4 regions of the Allobosea sp. GW823-FHT02B03 genome follow, and region 1 is predicted to be linked to each of the others. Evidence: predicted binding sites of a transcription regulator. Region 1 holds the regulator's gene; each other region holds the start of a gene.
What was found. The regulator PhoB, encoded in region 1, activates phosphate uptake and scavenging genes when phosphate is short. The targets are predictions, from matches to a motif close to TGTCATNNANCTGTCAT.
Positions count from the first base shown of each region.

Region 2: olsB (l-ornithine N(alpha)-acyltransferase) is a predicted target of PhoB. The motif match lies at 1,790-1,806, and genes of this name have one in related genera.
Region 3: AC1REK_RS09560 (DUF47 domain-containing protein) is a predicted target of PhoB. The motif match lies at 1,998-2,014, and genes of this name have one in related genera.
Region 4: AC1REK_RS07240 (BtaA family protein) is a predicted target of PhoB. The motif match lies at 2,108-2,124, and genes of this name have one in related genera.

Region 1 covers NZ_JBXAJY010000006.1:438,348-442,554, forward strand. The annotation lists gene AC1REK_RS22235 (GcrA family cell cycle regulator) at 1-520, shown strand, start outside; gene AC1REK_RS22240 (NUDIX hydrolase) at 592-1,023, shown strand; gene AC1REK_RS22245 (YnfA family protein) at 1,020-1,340, shown strand; gene phoB (phosphate regulon transcriptional regulator PhoB) at 1,345-2,043, opposite strand; gene phoU (phosphate signaling complex protein PhoU) at 2,073-2,795, opposite strand; gene pstB (phosphate ABC transporter ATP-binding protein PstB) at 2,837-3,643, opposite strand; gene pstA (phosphate ABC transporter permease PstA) at 3,668-4,207, opposite strand, start outside.
Region 2 covers NZ_JBXAJY010000007.1:252,230-256,436, forward strand. The annotation lists gene AC1REK_RS24030 (SDR family oxidoreductase) at 1-756, shown strand, start outside; gene olsB (l-ornithine N(alpha)-acyltransferase) at 764-1,720, opposite strand; gene AC1REK_RS24040 (ATP-binding protein) at 1,885-3,957, opposite strand; gene AC1REK_RS24045 (YifB family Mg chelatase-like AAA ATPase) at 4,079-4,207, opposite strand, start outside.
Region 3 covers NZ_JBXAJY010000002.1:941,364-945,570, reverse strand. The annotation lists gene AC1REK_RS09575 (ATP-binding protein) at 1-39, opposite strand, end outside; gene AC1REK_RS09570 (ABC transporter substrate-binding protein) at 36-1,409, opposite strand; gene AC1REK_RS09565 (hypothetical protein) at 1,515-1,805, opposite strand; gene AC1REK_RS09560 (DUF47 domain-containing protein) at 2,095-2,739, shown strand; gene AC1REK_RS09555 (inorganic phosphate transporter) at 2,752-3,765, shown strand; gene AC1REK_RS09550 (LacI family DNA-binding transcriptional regulator) at 3,788-4,207, opposite strand, start outside.
Region 4 covers NZ_JBXAJY010000002.1:482,413-486,619, forward strand. The annotation lists gene AC1REK_RS07230 (ion channel) at 1-100, opposite strand, end outside; gene AC1REK_RS07235 (class I SAM-dependent methyltransferase) at 143-760, opposite strand; gene AC1REK_RS07240 (BtaA family protein) at 805-2,058, opposite strand; gene msrB (peptide-methionine (R)-S-oxide reductase MsrB) at 2,275-2,706, shown strand; gene AC1REK_RS07250 (acyl-CoA dehydrogenase family protein) at 2,898-4,207, opposite strand, start outside.

The sequences.
Region 1 (4,207 bases):
ACGCGTCGAACTGCTCAAGAAGCTCTGGAATGACGGCCTGAGCGCCAGCCAGATCGCCGGCGAACTCGGCAACGTCACCCGCAATGCTGTCATCGGCAAGGTCCACCGTCTCGGCCTTTCGGGCCGCGCCAAGAATCCCGGCTCGGCCGCGCCGCGCCCGCGCAAACCCGCGACCCGTCCGCCGGCGCATCCGATGGCCAGCCCGGCTGCGGGCGGTGGCGGCATGACCCGCGGCAACACCGCGCTCGCCCCGCAATTCGTCCCGGAGATCGAGGCGGAGCCGGAAGCCGAGCACGTCCCGGCTCCCGCCGAGGAGGTGGTGATCCCGTTCTCCGAGCGCGTCACCATCATGGACCTGCGCGAATACATGTGCCGCTGGCCGATGGGCGACCCGACCTCGCCTGAGTTCCGCTTCTGCGGCGGCCGCTCGCTGACCGGCATGCCCTATTGCGGCTATCACGCCCGCATCGCCTACCAGCCGGCAACGGATCGGCGCCGCGACCGCAAGGTGCGCGCCTGATCCGGCAGGAGCCGATCGAGCCATCAAAGCCGGCCTTCGGGCCGGCTTTTCTATTGGTGGGAGAGACGCCGATGCGCGCCGACGAAACCGCGGGCCCTGTCGAATATGCCTGCGCCCTGCCGATCCGGGGCGGACGCGTCCTGCTCGGGCTGAGGGCATCGCATCGCCGGAACCGGCCATCCTGCTGGGACACGATCGGCGGGCATGTCGAGCCCGGCGAAACGGCCGATCAGGCCCTGATCCGCGAATTGCAGGAGGAGATCGGCATCACGCCGACCACATTCGCGCACTTCACCACGATCGAGACGACGGAGAGCGACGGCGTCTCGCCGGCCCTGTGGCATCTGTTCAGCGTCACAGGCTGGGATGGCGGCGATCCAACTATCGCCAATGACGAGCATAGCGAGATCCGCTGGTTCGCCTTCGCCGATGCCAGCGCTCTGTCGCCGCTGGCCTCGGAAGCCTACCGCCCGGTCTTTGCCCGGCTGGCCGAAGCGCCATGACCGGTTTCGCGATCTATCTGGGGGCCGCGCTGGCCGAAATCGCCGGCTGCTTCACCTTCTGGGCCTGGCTCAAGCTCGGCAAATCGGCCTGGTGGCTGCTGCCGGGGCTCCTCGCCCTGGCGCTCTTCGCCTGGCTCCTGACGCTGATCGACAGCGCCGCCGCCGGGCGCGCCTTTGCCGCCTATGGCGGGGTCTACATCGTCGCGTCGCTGGGCTGGATGTGGCTGGTCGAGAAGGTCCCGCCGGATCGCTTCGATCTGGCTGGGGCGGTGCTGTGTCTCGCGGGCGCGGCGGTGATCGTCGCCGCGCCGCGCTGAAGCCTCAGCCGCGGGCGAAGGTCTCGTCGAAGGCGTAGCCGGCGCCGCGCACGGTGCGCAGCGGATCCTTGGCGTCGTCGGGGGTGATCGCCTTGCGCAGGCGCCCGACATGAACGTCGACGGTGCGCTCATCGATATAGACGTCGCGCCCCCAGACGGCGTCGAGCAGCTGGGCCCGCGAATAGACCCGGCCTGGGGCCTGCATCAGGAATTCGAGCAGGCGGAACTCGGTCGGGCCGAGATGCAGCTCGGCGCCGCCGCGGCGCACCCGCCGTGTCGTCCGGTCGAGCTCGAGATCGCCGGCCGTCAGCATGCCGACGACATGGCCGGGCTTGACCCGGCGCAGCAGCGCCTGGATGCGGGCGATCAGCTCCGGCAGCGAGAACGGCTTGACGACATAATCGTCGGCGCCGGTGGCGAGGCCGCGCACCCGCTCGGTCTCCTCGCCGCGCGCCGTCAGCATGATGATCGGCACGCGCTCGGTGTCGCGCCGGGCGCGCAGCCGCCTGCAGAGCTCGATGCCGGAAAGGCCGGGCAGCATCCAGTCGAGCAGGACGAGATCGGGCGTATGATCGCGCAGATGCAGCTCGGCATCGTCGCCGCGCGCGACGCTGTCGACCTCGAAGCCCTCGGCCTCGAGATTGTAGCGGAGCAGCAGGGTCAGCGGCTCCTCGTCCTCGACGATCAGGATGCGTGCAGGCATGTCCGGCCTCCGCTCAGGCGCCCGTCCGCTCAGCCATTGGCTGCGGGCAGGTCGACCAGGATGTTGGTGGTGTCGAGCTTGGGACGGCTCTCTTCCACCGACTGGCCGGTGATCAGGTAGTGGATCGTCTCGGCGATATTGGTGGTGTGGTCGCCGATGCGCTCGACGTTCTTGGCGCAGAACAGGAGATGCGTGCAGAAGGTGATGTTGCGCGGATCTTCCATCATATAGGTCAGGAGCTCGCGGAAGAGCGAGGTGTAGAGCGCGTCGATCTCGTCGTCGCGGCGCCAGACCTCCATCGCCTTCTGCTCGTTGCTGGCGGCATAGGCGTCGAGCACATCCTTGAGCTGAGCCTGCACCAGGCGGCTCATATGCTCGAGCCCGACCACGGCGCGGTGCGGCGGCGAGAACTGGCCGGAGATCGCGACCGCACGCTTGGCGATGTTCTTCGCGAGATCGCCGACGCGCTCGATGTCGGCAGCGATGCGGATCGCCGAGATCAGCTCGCGCAGATCGTTGGCGAGCGGCTGGCGGCGGGCGATGGTCAGCACCGCTTTTTCCTCGACATCGCGCTGGAGGTTGTCGAGCCGCTGGTCGGCGGTGATGACCTTCTGCGCCAGCGCGGTGTCGCGGCGCACCAGCGCCACGGTGGAATCGCCGAGCATGCGCTCGGACATGCCGCCCATCTCGGCCAGGCTGCGGCGCAGCCCTTCGAGGTCGGCATCATAGGAACGGACGATATGATCGGACATCGGGGCGGATCCTGTGGCGGGAGCGAGCGGACTTGCGGGCGTCAGCCGAAGCGGCCGGTGACGTAGTCCTGCGTCTGCTTCTTGTTGGGGTTCATGAAGATGGTGTTGGTCGCGTCGAACTCGACGACCTCGCCGAGATACATGAAGGCGGTGTACTGCGAGACGCGCGCCGCCTGCTGCATGTTGTGGGTGACGATGACGATGGTGAAGTCGCTCTTCAGCTGCTCCAGCAGGTCCTCGATCTTGCCGGTCGAGATCGGATCGAGCGCCGAGGTCGGTTCGTCGAACAGGATGACCTCGGGCTTCTGGGCGATGGTGCGGGCGATGCAGAGGCGCTGCTGTTGGCCGCCGGAGAGGCCCATGCCGGAGCTCTTCAGCTTGTCCTTGACCTCGTCCCAGAGAGCGGAGCGGCGCAGCGCACCCTCGACGCGGTCGTCGAGCTCCGACTTCGGCGGCTTCTCGTAGAGACGGATGCCGAAGGCGACATTGTCGTAGATCGACATCGGGAACGGCGTCGGCTTCTGGAAGACCATGCCGATGCGCGAGCGCAGCTCGTTGACGTCGACATCGTTGGAGATGACGTTGCGGCCGTCGAGCAGCACCTCGCCGGTGGCGCGCTGCTCCGGATAGAGCGAGTAGATCCGGTTGAAGATGCGCAGCAGGGTCGACTTGCCGCAGCCGGAGGGGCCGATCAGCGCGGTGACATGGCGGTCACGGAAGCTGAGATTGACGTTCTTCAGCGCCTTGTGCTCGCCATAGTAGAAATCGAGGTTCTTCACCGCGATCCGGATCGGCGCCTGGGCGTCGAGGACCTGCGGGCTGAGTTCCAGGGTCGAGAGCATCGACATGTTCCTTCCGATCGGGCGTGGTGCTCACTTGCCGCCGCGCACGATGCGCCGGGCGATAAGCGAGAGCAAAAGGATCGAGACGGTGATGATCAGCGAACCGGCCCAGGCGAGCTGCTGCCAGTTCTCGTAAGGGGCCGAGGCGAACTGATAGATCGTCACGGGCAGGTTGGAGACGCCGCCGACCAGCGTCGGCGAGAACCAGAAATTGTTGTTCAGCGCGGTGAAGAGCAGCGGCGCGGTCTCGCCGGCAATGCGCGCCAGCGCCAGCAGGATGCCGGTGACCATGCCGGACTTCGCCGCCCGCCAGGTGATCGCGGTGATCACCACCGAAGGCGGGGCGCCGAGGGCCGAGCCAGCCTCGCGCAGCGGCGCCGGGACGAGGCGCAGCATATCCTCGGTGGTGCGCACGATGACCGGGATCGCGATGATGCCGAGCGCGACGCCACCAGCCCAGCCGGAATAGCCGCGGAAGGGCTCGACCAGGATGACGTAGACGAACAGGCCGATCAGGATCGAGGGCGCCGAGAGCAGGATGTCGTTGATGAAGCGGATCAGGTTGGCGAG
Region 2 (4,207 bases), on a different contig from region 1:
AGCCTCAGCCGCGACGGCCTGCGCACGCTCGTCTTCGGTGGCTTCGCGGTGTCCTCGCCGCTGGCCGCCGCGCTCGCGGAAGCCGATGCCGTGCTCGTCTCGGTCCAGCCCGACGAGGAGGGCGACCCCGTACTGCGGACGTTGGCCGACAGGCTCGCGGCGGCCCCCAATCTGCGCTGGATCGGCTATCTCTCGACGATCGGCGTCTATGGCGACCATGGTGGCGCCTGGATCGACGAGACTGCCGAAGCGCGGCCGACCAGCCGGCGCTCGCGCCAGCGCCTCGACATCGAGCGCGATTGGCTCTCTCTGGGCGAGCGCAGCGGCAAGCCGGTGCAGATCTTCCGGCTCTCCGGCATCTATGGGCCGAGCCGCAACGCCATCACCAAATTGCGCGCCGGCACCGCAAACCGGCTGATCAAGCCCGGCCAGGTCTTCAACCGCATCCATGTCGACGACATCGCCGGGGTGCTGCTGGCCTCGCTCGGCAAGCCGCAGCCCGGCGCGATCTACAACGTCACCGACGACGAGCCGGCGCCGCCGCAGGACGTGATCAGCTTCGCTGCCGAACTCGCCGGGCTGGCGCCACCGCCGGAAACGCCCTTCGATCCGGCCAAGCTCTCGCCAATGGCGGCAAGCTTCTATGGCGAGAACAAGCGGGTCTCGAACGCGCTGGTGAAACGCGAACTCGGCTACAGCTTCCGTTATCCGGAGTACCGCCAGGCGCTGCGCGACCTCGCGGCGAACGGTGAATAGAATCGCCTCAGGCGGCGTAGCGCCCGGCCTCGCCGTCGAGATAATCGAGATAGCGCTGGTCGATCGAGGCAACCGGCACGATCACCAGCACGTCGGTCGTGCCGAACTGGCGGTCGATCACGGCGCCGGCGCCGAAGCGGGCGCCGAGGCGCAGATAGCCCTTCACCAGCGGCGGCAGGCTCTTCAGCGCAGCCTTGGCGTCGACCATGCCGGCAGGCAGGCGGTCCATCGCCACATAACGCTCCGGCTTGGCGACGACGCGCCATTCGCCCTGAGCGGTGGCGTGATGGTGCAGGAAGGAGAGCGGCAGCGCCAGCGTATCGGGGTCGACGCCGTCAAAGCTGGCGCAGCCGAACATGGCGTCGATGCGATGGTGGCGGACATAGGCCCAGATGCCGTGCCAGAGCAACTCCACCGTCTTCTTGGTGCGGTAGGGCTTGAGCACGCAGGAACGGCCGAGCTCGAGGAAGCGCAACTCGGGATGGCGCGCGATCATCGGCTCGATGTCGAATTCCGACTGGCTGTAGAAGCCGCCGAGCCGCCAGGCCGCCTGCTCGCGCATCAACCGGTAGGTGCCGACGACCTTGGGCTTTATGCCGCCGAAGCGGCCCCGCGCGGCGTGATCTATGACCAAGAGATGGTCGCAGGAGGCATCGAACCGGTCGGCATCGCGCCGGAACATGCGCGAGACGACATCGGGCTTCGCCGACATCTCCTGGTAGAAGACGCGGTAGCGCAGGCGCTGCGCCCGCCAGATCTCGCGCGGGCCGCGCGCCAGACGGACCTCAAGCGAGCCCGAACGGCCGAGAGTCCCCGACAGCGCATCGGGGCCTGGATAGGAAAAGACACTGCGCTGCCTGGCACCTGCCATCAGCCCGAAAGGCGAGAATCTGCCACGCTGCGGCAAGGCTCCCGGCTTCTGCTTTGCCGGCTGGCGGAGACCTAGGAGAACGTCGAACGCCATTTGCGGTCTTATCCCTGTGAGGCCTCGGCTAGGCGCATGACACCACTGCGCCGAACGTCTAACGGGATCGCGACAGAACTACGACAGAGATATGACCAAGAGATAGCCGATCGGCAACGCGATGGCGACCCCCTTTGCGACATCGCCCGGCGCGGTCGATGGCCTCAGGCGGAACGCGCGGACGTCTTTGCGGCCCCGGCAAGCTTTTCCACCCAGGCGCGCAGAGCGTCGCGCGAAAGCGGCTTAGCCAGACAATCATCCATGCCGCCCGCGAGTGCCGCGCGCCGATCCTCGTCGGAGGTATTCGCGGTCACCGCCAGGATCGGCAGGCGGGCAGCCCCCCGCGCACGTTCCGCCGCGCGGATGCGACGGGCCACGGCGATGCCGTCGAGGACCGGCATCCGGATGTCGAGCAAGGCGAGATCGAAGGCCGGCCGCTGCCCGGCAAGGGCTGCCTCGGCCAGGCGAATCGCCTCACTACCATCACGCGCCCAGGTCGGCACGCAGCCGAAATGCTCCAGCGTCCGCGTCACCAGCAGCGCGTTGATCTCATTGTCCTCGGCAACCAGCACCTGTAGCCCGTTTGCGACCTCCGGCGTCGCCACACGGTTGGCCGTGGCCGCGGTCTCCGGCGGGCGCCGTGTCGCCCCGAGGCGCTCCTGCAGCGAGCGGGCACGGACCGGCTTGACCAGGAAGCCGGTGAACCCTGCCGTGAAGGGCGAGCCGTAGCCGCGGCGCTCGGCCGGCGACAGCATGATGACGATCTCGGCGACGCCTGCTTGCCTTGCCACCTCGGCCAGTACCTCGACATCGCCGCCGGGCAATGCCCGGTCGACCAGTACCGCCGTCAGCGCGGCGTCCTCTTTCAGTCGGGCGAGCGCGGCCTGCCGATCGGCAGCGAGGATGACGGTGGCGCCGTGACGCCGGGCCAGCTCGGCGAGATGGCCGGCGCTGAAGGGGGCTCCGGAGGCGACCAGCAGACGCTTGCCGCGCCAGTCCGGCCCTTCGGCTGCAGGGGCTGCCCCTGCAACCGCACGAAGCGGCAGGCTCAGCCTGAAGGTCGCGCCCTGCCCCAACGTGCTTTCAACCTGAATCGTGCCGCCCATCGCCGCTGCCAGCCGGCGCGCAATGGCGAGCCCGAGCCCTGTCCCGCCCGTCGTCGGCACGCCCGCGGATTCGACCTGTTCAAATTCCTCGAAAATGCTCTCGAGACGCTCGGCGGGAATGCCGGGGCCGGTATCGGCGACCGCGACGAGGATCGCCTCGCCATTGCGCTCCGCCCGGATGCCGACTCCGCCGCGTTCGGTGAACTTCACGGCATTGCCGACGAGATTGAGCAGGATCTGGCGCAGGCGCTCGGCGTCGCCGCGGATGAACTGCGGCAGGTCGGCGGCGAGCAGGGCCGAGACCTCGATGCCCTTGGCCTGGGCGCGCGGCGCCATCAGTTCGGTCACGTCCTCGATCAGCAGAGCAAGATCGAAAGGATCGTCCGCCAGTTCGAGCTTTCCGGCCTCGACCTTGGCGAAGTCGAGAATACCGTCGACCAGGCCGAGCAGCGCCTCGCCCGAAGTGCGCAGCGCCCGGACATAGGTCGCCTGCTCCGGCTCGAGCCTGGTGTCGCCGAGCAGGTCGGCCATGCCGAGAATGCCGTTGAGCGGGGTTCGGAATTCGTGGCTGACCGTAGCGAGGAAGCGTGACTTGGCGGCACTCGCCTCCTCCGCCCGGCTGCGCGCCTCCTCAAGCGCGCGCTCGCCGGCGATGCGGGCGCTGATGTCGCGACCGACGCGCTGCAGCACGGCCTGCCCCGCCGCGACCGGAACGACGGTCTCGACCCAGGAGATCCAGCGTTCGCCAGCCTCGGTTTCGATGCACTCGTCGAAGATGCGGACACCGTCCGCCAAGGCCTGGGCCGGCCGGGTGATGCGGACCTGTGGCCGATGCAAGCTGCCGATGGCCGCACTCTCGTCGAGGCCGAGCAGCGCCGCATAGGCGGCATTGGCATAGACGATCCGGCCTTCGCTGCGCCGGACGATCAGATCGCCCTGCGCCTCGATCAGGCTGCGATAGCGCTCCTCGCTATCGGCCAGTTCCCAGAGCCGGTCGTTCAGGCGCTCGACATCGCCGGCGATCGCCGCGGCCTGGCGCACGACGCGTCCCCGCTCGCGCAGCAGCCAGAGAGCCGCGACGCCGCTGAGCACGGCGAGCAGCGAGGTTGCGACTGCGACGACGACAGGCAAGGCAGGCCAGGACTCCATGGACGCCGATATAGCAGGGCCATGTTGAAGAAAGGTTCGCGCCAAAGCCCCGGATTGCGGCGGGTTCGAACGATTTCGTTAACCTTTTGGCATGGAACGGCGATCAGGCCGCCTGCGCCGCCTGATCGATCCGCGAGCGATAGGACAGCGCCTCGGCAAGATGGATGCGCCCGACCTTTTCCTCGCCGTCGAGATCCGCGAGCGTGCGGGCGACCTTGAGCACGCGGTGGTA
Region 3 (4,207 bases), on a different contig from region 1:
GCCTATGCCGAAGCGCCTGCCGGACCAGAAGCGTCTCACGGCCGCCCTCCGGAGAGACCGTCCTCGCCGCCGGTCCAGCCGACGGCGGCAAGCCGCTCGGTCGCCCGGCGCAGCGCATCGGCAGCCTCCGCGGCATGGCTGGCGATGGCGCCGCGGATCTGCGCCTCGATCCGGGCCTGCGCTTCGGGTGCGGCGATGCCGCGCGGGACGCGCACGAGATTGCGGAAGCGCTCCGGCTGCTCCAGCTCGGCGGCGGTGACGGGCGGGCGGGTCAGGGCGGCGCGGGCCTGGGTCAGGAGCCGGGCGGTCTGCTCATCGGGATGGCTGAGCAGGGCAGCCTCCATCGCCTGGAGGCTGCGCCAGAGCCTTGCATGCTCGGCGCGGCGGAAGGTGATCCACTCGTCGAAGATGATGTTGACGAGCTCGTAGCGGCTGGCCGACAGGCCGGCATCGAAGCGGGTCTTACTGAACAGGCCTGCAGTGTCCGAGAGATGCGGCGGCGTCTCGTCCGGCCCATAGGCGGCCGGGGAGACGGCGAGGCGGCCGATCTTCGGCTCGCGCAGCAGCCTCTGGCCTTCCGGTGAGAGGACAAAGTCGACGAAGAGCTCGGCCTCCTTGGGATTGGGCGAGGTTGCGAGGCGTGCGATGCTGGCCGGCGCGAACAGGGTTTCCTCGGGCAGTACGAAACGGTTGGCCTCGCCTTCGGCGGCGCCGGAATCCGTCAGGAAATCGATGGAGATGCCGATGCCGAAGCGGCCGCGCGCGACGCCGGCGGTGACGCCGAAGCTGCGCGCGGTGAGCGTCGCGAGATTGCCGCCGATCGCCGACCAGAGCGCCCAGCCGCGCTCCCAGCCGAGCGATTGCAGCAATGCCTCGACCATCAGATGGGTGGTGCCGGACCGGGCCGGCGAGGTCAGGCCGATATGGCCGGCATAGGCGGGGGCGGCTAGATCGGACCAGTTGCGCGGCACCGGCAGATTGCGGGCTGCGAGATAACCGGGGTTGTAGACCAGCCCGTAGCCGGAAATGGCGAAGCCGAGATAGCGGCCGGCGGGGTCGTTGACCGGGTAGCCGGCGATGGTCTCGGGCGCGCCGGTCGCGCGCGGCTGCAGCTGCGCCAGCAGCCCGGCCTGCTTCAGAAGCTCGAAGGCATCGGGCGCGGAGGCCCAGAACAGATCGGTCTCCGGCCGCTTCTGGGCGTGGATGTCGGCGAGCGCTGCGGTCGTCTTGCGCTGGACGATCTCGACGGCGATGTCGGGATGGCGGGTGCGGAAGGCGGTGCGGAACGGCTCGAAGAAGGACGGTGGGAACGAGGTGATGACCTGGACGCGGCGCGCCTCCGCCGGCCCGGCGGCGAGCCAGCCGAAGACGGAAAGGGCAAGCCAGAGAGAAAGGGCGCGGCGGCTCATCGAACCGTCATATAGCCGGGAAATCGGCCCGCATAGATCGGCAACGCGACCGCTCGGCGAGAGAAAGGGCCGCCGGCGGCGGCCCCTCGGTCGTCTGGCGCCGCCTCACTTCACGTGCAGGAGGACCGCGCCTTCCAGGACGGTGGGAGCGCCGACGCCGGTATTGGCGGCGTGCTCCTTGATCCACTCCTTCGCCTTCTTGAGGCTTTCATCGGTGCCGGCCTTATCCTTGCAGACAGTGACGGAAACCCCGCCATCTGCGGTTCGGATCAGTGCGTAGTTCGAGAAGCCCGTCACCGCCCGCATCAACTGCTCGACCTCGGCCTTGCGCTTTTCAAGCAGGTCGAACAGCTCCTTGGCGCCCTTGCCGGAATAGGCTCTGACGATCGCGTGCATGGCCAGTCCTCCCTTCAAGGCCCCGCCAGCCGCGACAGCTATGCGCCTTCGCGCAAAGCTTGCCAATTCAAGATGACGCAAGGGAGGGTGCTTTGGCCCCTGCGGGCCTTGCTCCGGCGAGGTAGCCCATTCGCTCCACACAGGGCGGCAAGGCGAAAGAACCGGTGAGACAGCGCAGCATGCAGTTGCGGCAGTCACGAAACTGTCACACAAGCTGCCGGCAATTCGGCTTGTTTTTCGCTGCGACGAGGGCGGCGAGGCTGGCCGTGCGATCACGACGAGGTGCGCGGTGCTCGGCTGGTTCCAGAAGCTGCTTCCGAAAGAACCCAAGTTCTTCGATCTGTTCGAGGCGCATGCGGTCCCGCTGGTGGCCGGGGCGAAGGCGCTGGATGCGCTGCTCTCCGGGCGGATGCCGGTCGAGGCTGGCTGTGCCGAGATCTTCAAGCAGGAGGATCTGGCCGACGAGGTCGCCGGCGAGGTCATGCTGGAGACGGGGCGCAGCTTCATCACCCCGTTCGACCGCGGCGACATCGAAGAGCTGATCGGCTCGATGGACGATGCCATCGACCAGATGAAGAAGACCGCCAAGGCGATCGCGCTCTACGAGGTCGAGGCTTTCGAGCCCGGCATGGCAGAGCTCGGCGCGGTGATCGTGCAGGCTTCGGAGCGTGTCGCCGTCCTGCTGCCGATGCTGCGGGACATCAAGAAGCATGCGATCGCGATCGGAGCCCTCTCCAAAGAGATCGGCGCGATCGAGGAGCATTCCGACGAAATCCATGGCGACGGCCTGAAGGCGCTATTTCGGGCGCATCGGAGCGGCGACGCCATGGGCTTCATCGTCGGTGCCGAGATCTACGACCATCTTGAGAAGGTGGTCGACCGGCTCGAGGACGTCGCCAAGCGGGTCAGCCGCATCGTGCTCGAACATCTCTAGGCGGCACGCGCCGTGGACCTTTCGAGCGTCGCCACCGCCCTGATCTTCCTGATCGCCGTCGCGCTGCTGTTCGACTTCCTGAACGGCCTGCACGACGCAGCGAATTCGATCGCCACCATCGTCTCGACGCGGGTGCTGGCGCCGCAATGGGCGGTGTTCTGGGCCGCCTTCTTCAACTTCATCGCCTTCATGTTCTTCGGGCTGCATGTCGCCCAGACCGTCGGCTCGGGCATCATCCAGGCGGCGATCGTCGACGACCGGGTGATCTTCGGGGCGCTGACCGGCGCGATCGCCTGGAACGTGCTGACCTGGATCGCCGGCATTCCGTCGAGCTCCTCGCATGCGCTGATCGGCGGTCTCGTCGGGGCGGGTCTCGCCAAGGCGGGCTTCTCCTCGATCGTCTGGTGGGGGCTGGGCAAGACCTTCGTCGCGATCTTCATGTCGCCGGCGATCGGCTTCGCGCTGGCGCTGCTGCTCGTCCTGATCGTCTCCTGGAGCTTCCTCAAAGTCGCGCCGATCAAGGCCGACAGCACCTTCCGGGCCCTGCAATTCGTCTCCGCCTCGCTGTACTCGCTCGGCCATGGCGCCAATGACGCGCAGAAGACGATGGGCATCATCGCCGTGCTGCTGTTTTCGCACGGAATGATGGGCGACACCTTCTCGGTGCCGTTCTGGGTGGTGATCTCCTGCCAGGCGGCGATGGCGCTCGGCACGCTCTGCGGCGGCTGGCGCATCGTCCACACCATGGGCTCGAAGATCACCAGGCTGACGCCGCAGCAGGGCTTCTGCGCCGAGACCGGCGGGGCGATCACCCTGTTCATGGCAACCTATCTCGGCATCCCCGTCTCGACGACGCACACCATCACCGGCGCGATCATCGGCGTCGGCGCCGCTCGCCGGATGGCGGCGGTGCGCTGGGGCGTGGCGCGCGGCATCGTCTTCGCCTGGATCGTCACGATGCCGGCGGCCGGCGCGATCTCGGCCGCGGCCTATTTCCTGTCCGGCTACTTCCTGACCGGGCGCTGAGGGCGGCGAGGCACCGCGAGCCTCAGGGCAGGTTCTCGCGGAGCACGATCTCGGTGCTCGGCCGGCTCGTGCCCTCGGTCGCTGGGCGCCTGGCGCGGAGATTGGCGAAGATCGAGACGCAGGTCATCAGCGTCGCCTGCGGGTGCTGGGTGATCACCGCATCCATGGTGCCGTCTATCAGCAGCGCCCGGGTGTCGGGCGTCAGGCCGTGGCCGACGAAGACGACATCATGCTGGCGCCCGGCCTCCTTCAGGGCCCGGCCGATGCCCTCGGCGGCGCCGCCGATATTGTAGATGCCGGCGAGGTCCGGATGTTGCGCCAGCAGGGTCTTGGTCTGCCGGTAGTTCTGGCCCTCGTCGTCATGGCCCTCGCGCAGGCCGACGACCTCGATCGCCGGATAAAGCTCCTGGAACAGGTGCAGGAAGCCCATCTCGCGCTCCTC
Region 4 (4,207 bases), on a different contig from region 1:
GCAGCGCCGCCGGGGTCCGGCCGTGATAGAGCTGGCGCAGACGGTCGCAGGTGCGTTCGAAACGCTCCGAGGGCCCAGCCTGATCCTGCGTTTCGCTCATCGCGATGGCGTATCAGGCCAAGGGCGGCGCCGTCCAGATGGCTCAACCTCGCCGGGTCGCGAGCCCTTGCACGGCATAGCCGCCATAAAGCCGCCGCGTGCTGCCACTCGCGTCGCTCTCGGTGCAGAGCTGCTCAAGTTCGGCGGCGAGGTCAGGTCGCGGCGTGACATGAAACAGCGCCAGCCAGCGGTTCAGCAGCGCCTTGAACGGCGCCGGCAGATGCGCCTGATCGCCGAAGTCGACGATGTGGAGCGAACCGCCCGGCGCCAGCGTCGACAGCGCCCGCGCGAGCACCGCGCGCCAAGGAGGGATCATCGACAGGGCATAGGAGATCACGACTCGGTCGAAATCAGCCCGGCCGAACAACGTCTGCGGATCGAAACTCGTCGCATCGGCCTGCCTCAGGGTGATGCGGCCGGAAAGACCGGCCTTTGCCACCTGCTGGCGCGCCGTCGCGAGCATCTCCTCGGAGACGTCGAGCCCGTAGCAGCGCGCCTGGGGATAGGCGCGGGCGATCCTGATCAGGTTGCGGCCAGTGCCGCAGCCAATCTCGAGCACGCTGCCGTCCATCGGAGGCTGAAGGCGGTCGACCAGCCCGTCGCGGCCAAGCAGGTAGAACTTGCGGGTCGCGTCGTAGATGTGCCGCTGGAAGCGGTACATCCGGTCCATCAGCCCGGCTGCATCCTCGCTTTGCCGGACCGCGCTCACGCCTGCGCCCCGCCCTGCGTATAGAGATGGAAGGCACCATAGATCGATGAGCGATCGCGCGCGCCGAGCTCGCGGCTGCGCATCTCGTGATACTGCCACTGCGACAGGATCGCGTCCGGCACCCGCCCCGGCAGCAGGCGCTCATCGGCGGCGGTGCGGAAGATCACCCGCGCGCCTGGCGCCGCCGTGCGGGTGATCTGAGACCACAGCGCCGTCAGCTCGGCGTCGTTCATCCAGTCCTGCGCATCGAGCAGCACGTAGCCATTGCAGCTCGCCGCCGGCTGCTGCGCGAGATAGGCGGTGACCGAGCCCTGATGGTAGCCGACCCGGCCGGCACGAGCCCGCACCGTCTCGAAATGGCGCGGCTCGAGATAGGGCGGGACGGAAGCATCTGGCCCCGGTCCATAGCCGCGGCCGAAAGCCTGCCAGGCGAAGTAATTGGTCTTGAGATCGAAGCCGCAGGCCAGTCGCTCCAGCCGGTGGCGCAGCACGCTGCGTATGCCGGCATCGCCATCGGCCGCCAGCGCCTCATATTGCGCCGGCGGGATGCCGAGCCCGTAAAGCGAGGCCGGCTGGCGCACCAGCCAACGCACCAGTCTCTTCTCGAAGACCGGCGCGAGATGGGCCTCGAACAGCGCCCGCTGTTCCTCCATCGACTTCGCCTCCAGCATGATCCGCGGATCACAGCCGAGCCGGCGGCCGAGGAAATGACCGGCGCCGATGAAGCGACCGAGCAGGCTGTGGCGGTAGAAATTGCGGGCGAACGCCTCGATCCGCCGCCGCCCGGTCAGGCTCCGCCCTTCCCAATAGGCGCGACTGACCGCGTCGAGCCGCGGCGCGATGGCGCGGTCATAGAGCGCGACATTGGCCTTGGACTGTGCCTCGCCGAAGAAACGCCGGAAGGTCGGCTGGTCCTCGATCTCGGCCAACGCCGCGAGCTTGAGGTGGCCGAGCGCGATATGGGCACCGTTGAGGTCGACGGCGCTGATCCTGGCCGGGTCGGCGGTGAGATAGGACAGGATGTTGCAGGAGCCCGAGGCGATCGCGACCAGATGGTCGCCCGGTTGCAGCGCCAGCGCCTCCATGTCGACGACCGGGTCCTCCCAGATCTGCGGGTAGACGAGGCCGGAGAAGGCGAGCGTGAACATCCGCTCCAGGAGCCCGGCGCGCGACAGCGCCTTGCTGCGATGGACCGCATTGTTGAGCCCGAGGCTGGTGTTGCGCTTGACCGCCCTGACCGTCTGCGTCACGCCTGCCTCGATGTCACGATTGCGATGGCGAGCCGACTAGAGGAGTCGCGTGACGGTTGGGTGACGCGGGAAGCCGCCGGAGAAGAACTCGGTCTCGGCCGAACGCGAACGCGAAGCGGGCGACGCGCCGCCCCCCTGAAATCAGGAAGACAAATCCCCATATCTCGCGCCACACTCCCGATGAGACAGCGCGGAAAGGAGCCTTGCATGGGCCTGATGGACATGTTCGCCAAGACGGGGAAGCCGGAGCGCGAATTCCCCTTCCAGCTCAGCGACGCCGAATGGCGCGAGAAGCTGACGCCCGAGCAGTATTACGTGCTGCGTGGCCACGGCACCGAGCGCGCCGGCTCCTGTGCCCTGAACTTCGAGAAGCGCGCCGGCACCTTCTCCTGCGCCGGCTGCGACCAGCCGCTGTTCAAGGCCGGCAAGAAGTTCGAGAGCGGCACCGGCTGGCCGAGCTTCGACCAGCCGCTCCAGGGCTCGGTCGAGGAGAGCGAGGACTATAGCTTCGGCATGCACCGGGTCGAGGTGCACTGCGCCAATTGCGGCGGCCATCTCGGCCATGTCTTCCCCGACGGCCCCCCGCCCACCGGCCTGCGTTACTGCATCAACGGCGTCGCGATGAATTTCGCGCCTGAAGTGGGTTGAACGAACGTCTCCCTCGGGAATGAAGCGCGGGAACCCCTCTCCTGGAAGGAGAGGGGTAGGGGTGAGGTGTTCGGACTGAAAACATTGGCCTGAACCTGACCGCGCGGTGAACGCTCGCGGAACTAGTCAAATCTCCGACACCTCACCCTGCCCTCTCGTTACAGGAGAGGGTTCCCCGCGCTGTCCGAGCCTCAAATCTCGGGCACCGCCCTTCGCGCCAGGGCCGCGGCATCCACGCCATGCGGCAGATCGCCGAAATGGCCGGACCAGCGCCCGGCGAGCCGCGTCGCGACGAAGGCGTCCGCGATCGCATGCGGCGCGTGGCGGAGCAGCAGCGCGCCCTGCAGCATCAGCGCCAGCCGCTCGGTCAGCCGGCGCGCTTGCCCTTCATGGCGGATGAGTTCGGGCAGATCGCCCTCCAGCGCCTGCAGTGCCGCGTCATAGCGCCGGTCCTGGCCCGAAACCGCGTGCAATTCCTTGAGCAGCGCCTGCAGCGAGCCCGGCTCGCGCTCGAGCGAGCGCAGCAAGTCGAGGCAGATGACATTGCCCGAGCCTTCCCAGACCGAGTTGAGCGGCGCCTCGCGATAGTGCCGCGCCATCGGGCTCTCCTCTATGAAGCCGTTGCCGCCATGGCATTCCAGCGCCTCGACGATCACCGCTGGCGTGCGTTTCGCCACCCAGTACTTCGCCAGGGGCGCGCCGATCCGCGCCAGCAGCTTTTCACTCTCGGACTGCTCCTGCCGGTCGACCGCGGCGAACAGCCTAAACGCGAGCCAGGCCGCGGCCTCCGCCTCGATGGCGAGATCGGCGATCACGTTCTGCATGATCGGCTGGTCGATCAAGAGGCGTTGGAAGGCGGTGCGGTGCTGGGCGTGATGGCCGGCGAGCATCACCGCCTGCCGCATCAGCCCGGCCGAGGCCGCGGCAATGTCGAGCCTTGTATTGTGGTTCATCGAAAGCCCGGTCCGCAGGCCCCTGCCGGGATCGCCGAGCATATGGCCGATCGCCCCTCTGAACTCGACCTCGGAGGAGGCATTCGAGCGGTTGCCGCATTTGTCCTTCAGGCGCTGGATCGCGATACCGTTGCGCGCCCCGTCGGGCAGCCAGCCTGGCACCACGAAACAGGAAATCCCCTCATCCGTCCTGGCCAGCGTCAGGAAGACGTCCGAATGCGGCACCGAGAAGAACCATTTGCTGCCGTGCAGTGAATAGGTGCCGTCGCGATTGTCATAGGCGATGGTCTGGGTCTGGCGGAGATCCGAGCCGCCCTGCGTCTCGGTCATCGCCATGCCGACCGTGGCGCCGGTCTTGCCGGCGGCCGGCCCCTGGCGCTTGTCATAGGCCGAGGACGAGATCAGCGCGCCCCACTCCGCCCAGCGCGCCCGGTCCTGCCTCAGCACGGGGATCGCCGAATAGGTCATCGAGATCGGGCAGCAGATCCCGCTCTCGCAGCCATACCAGAGATATTGCAGGGCGGCTCGCGCCACCTGCGCCCCCGGGC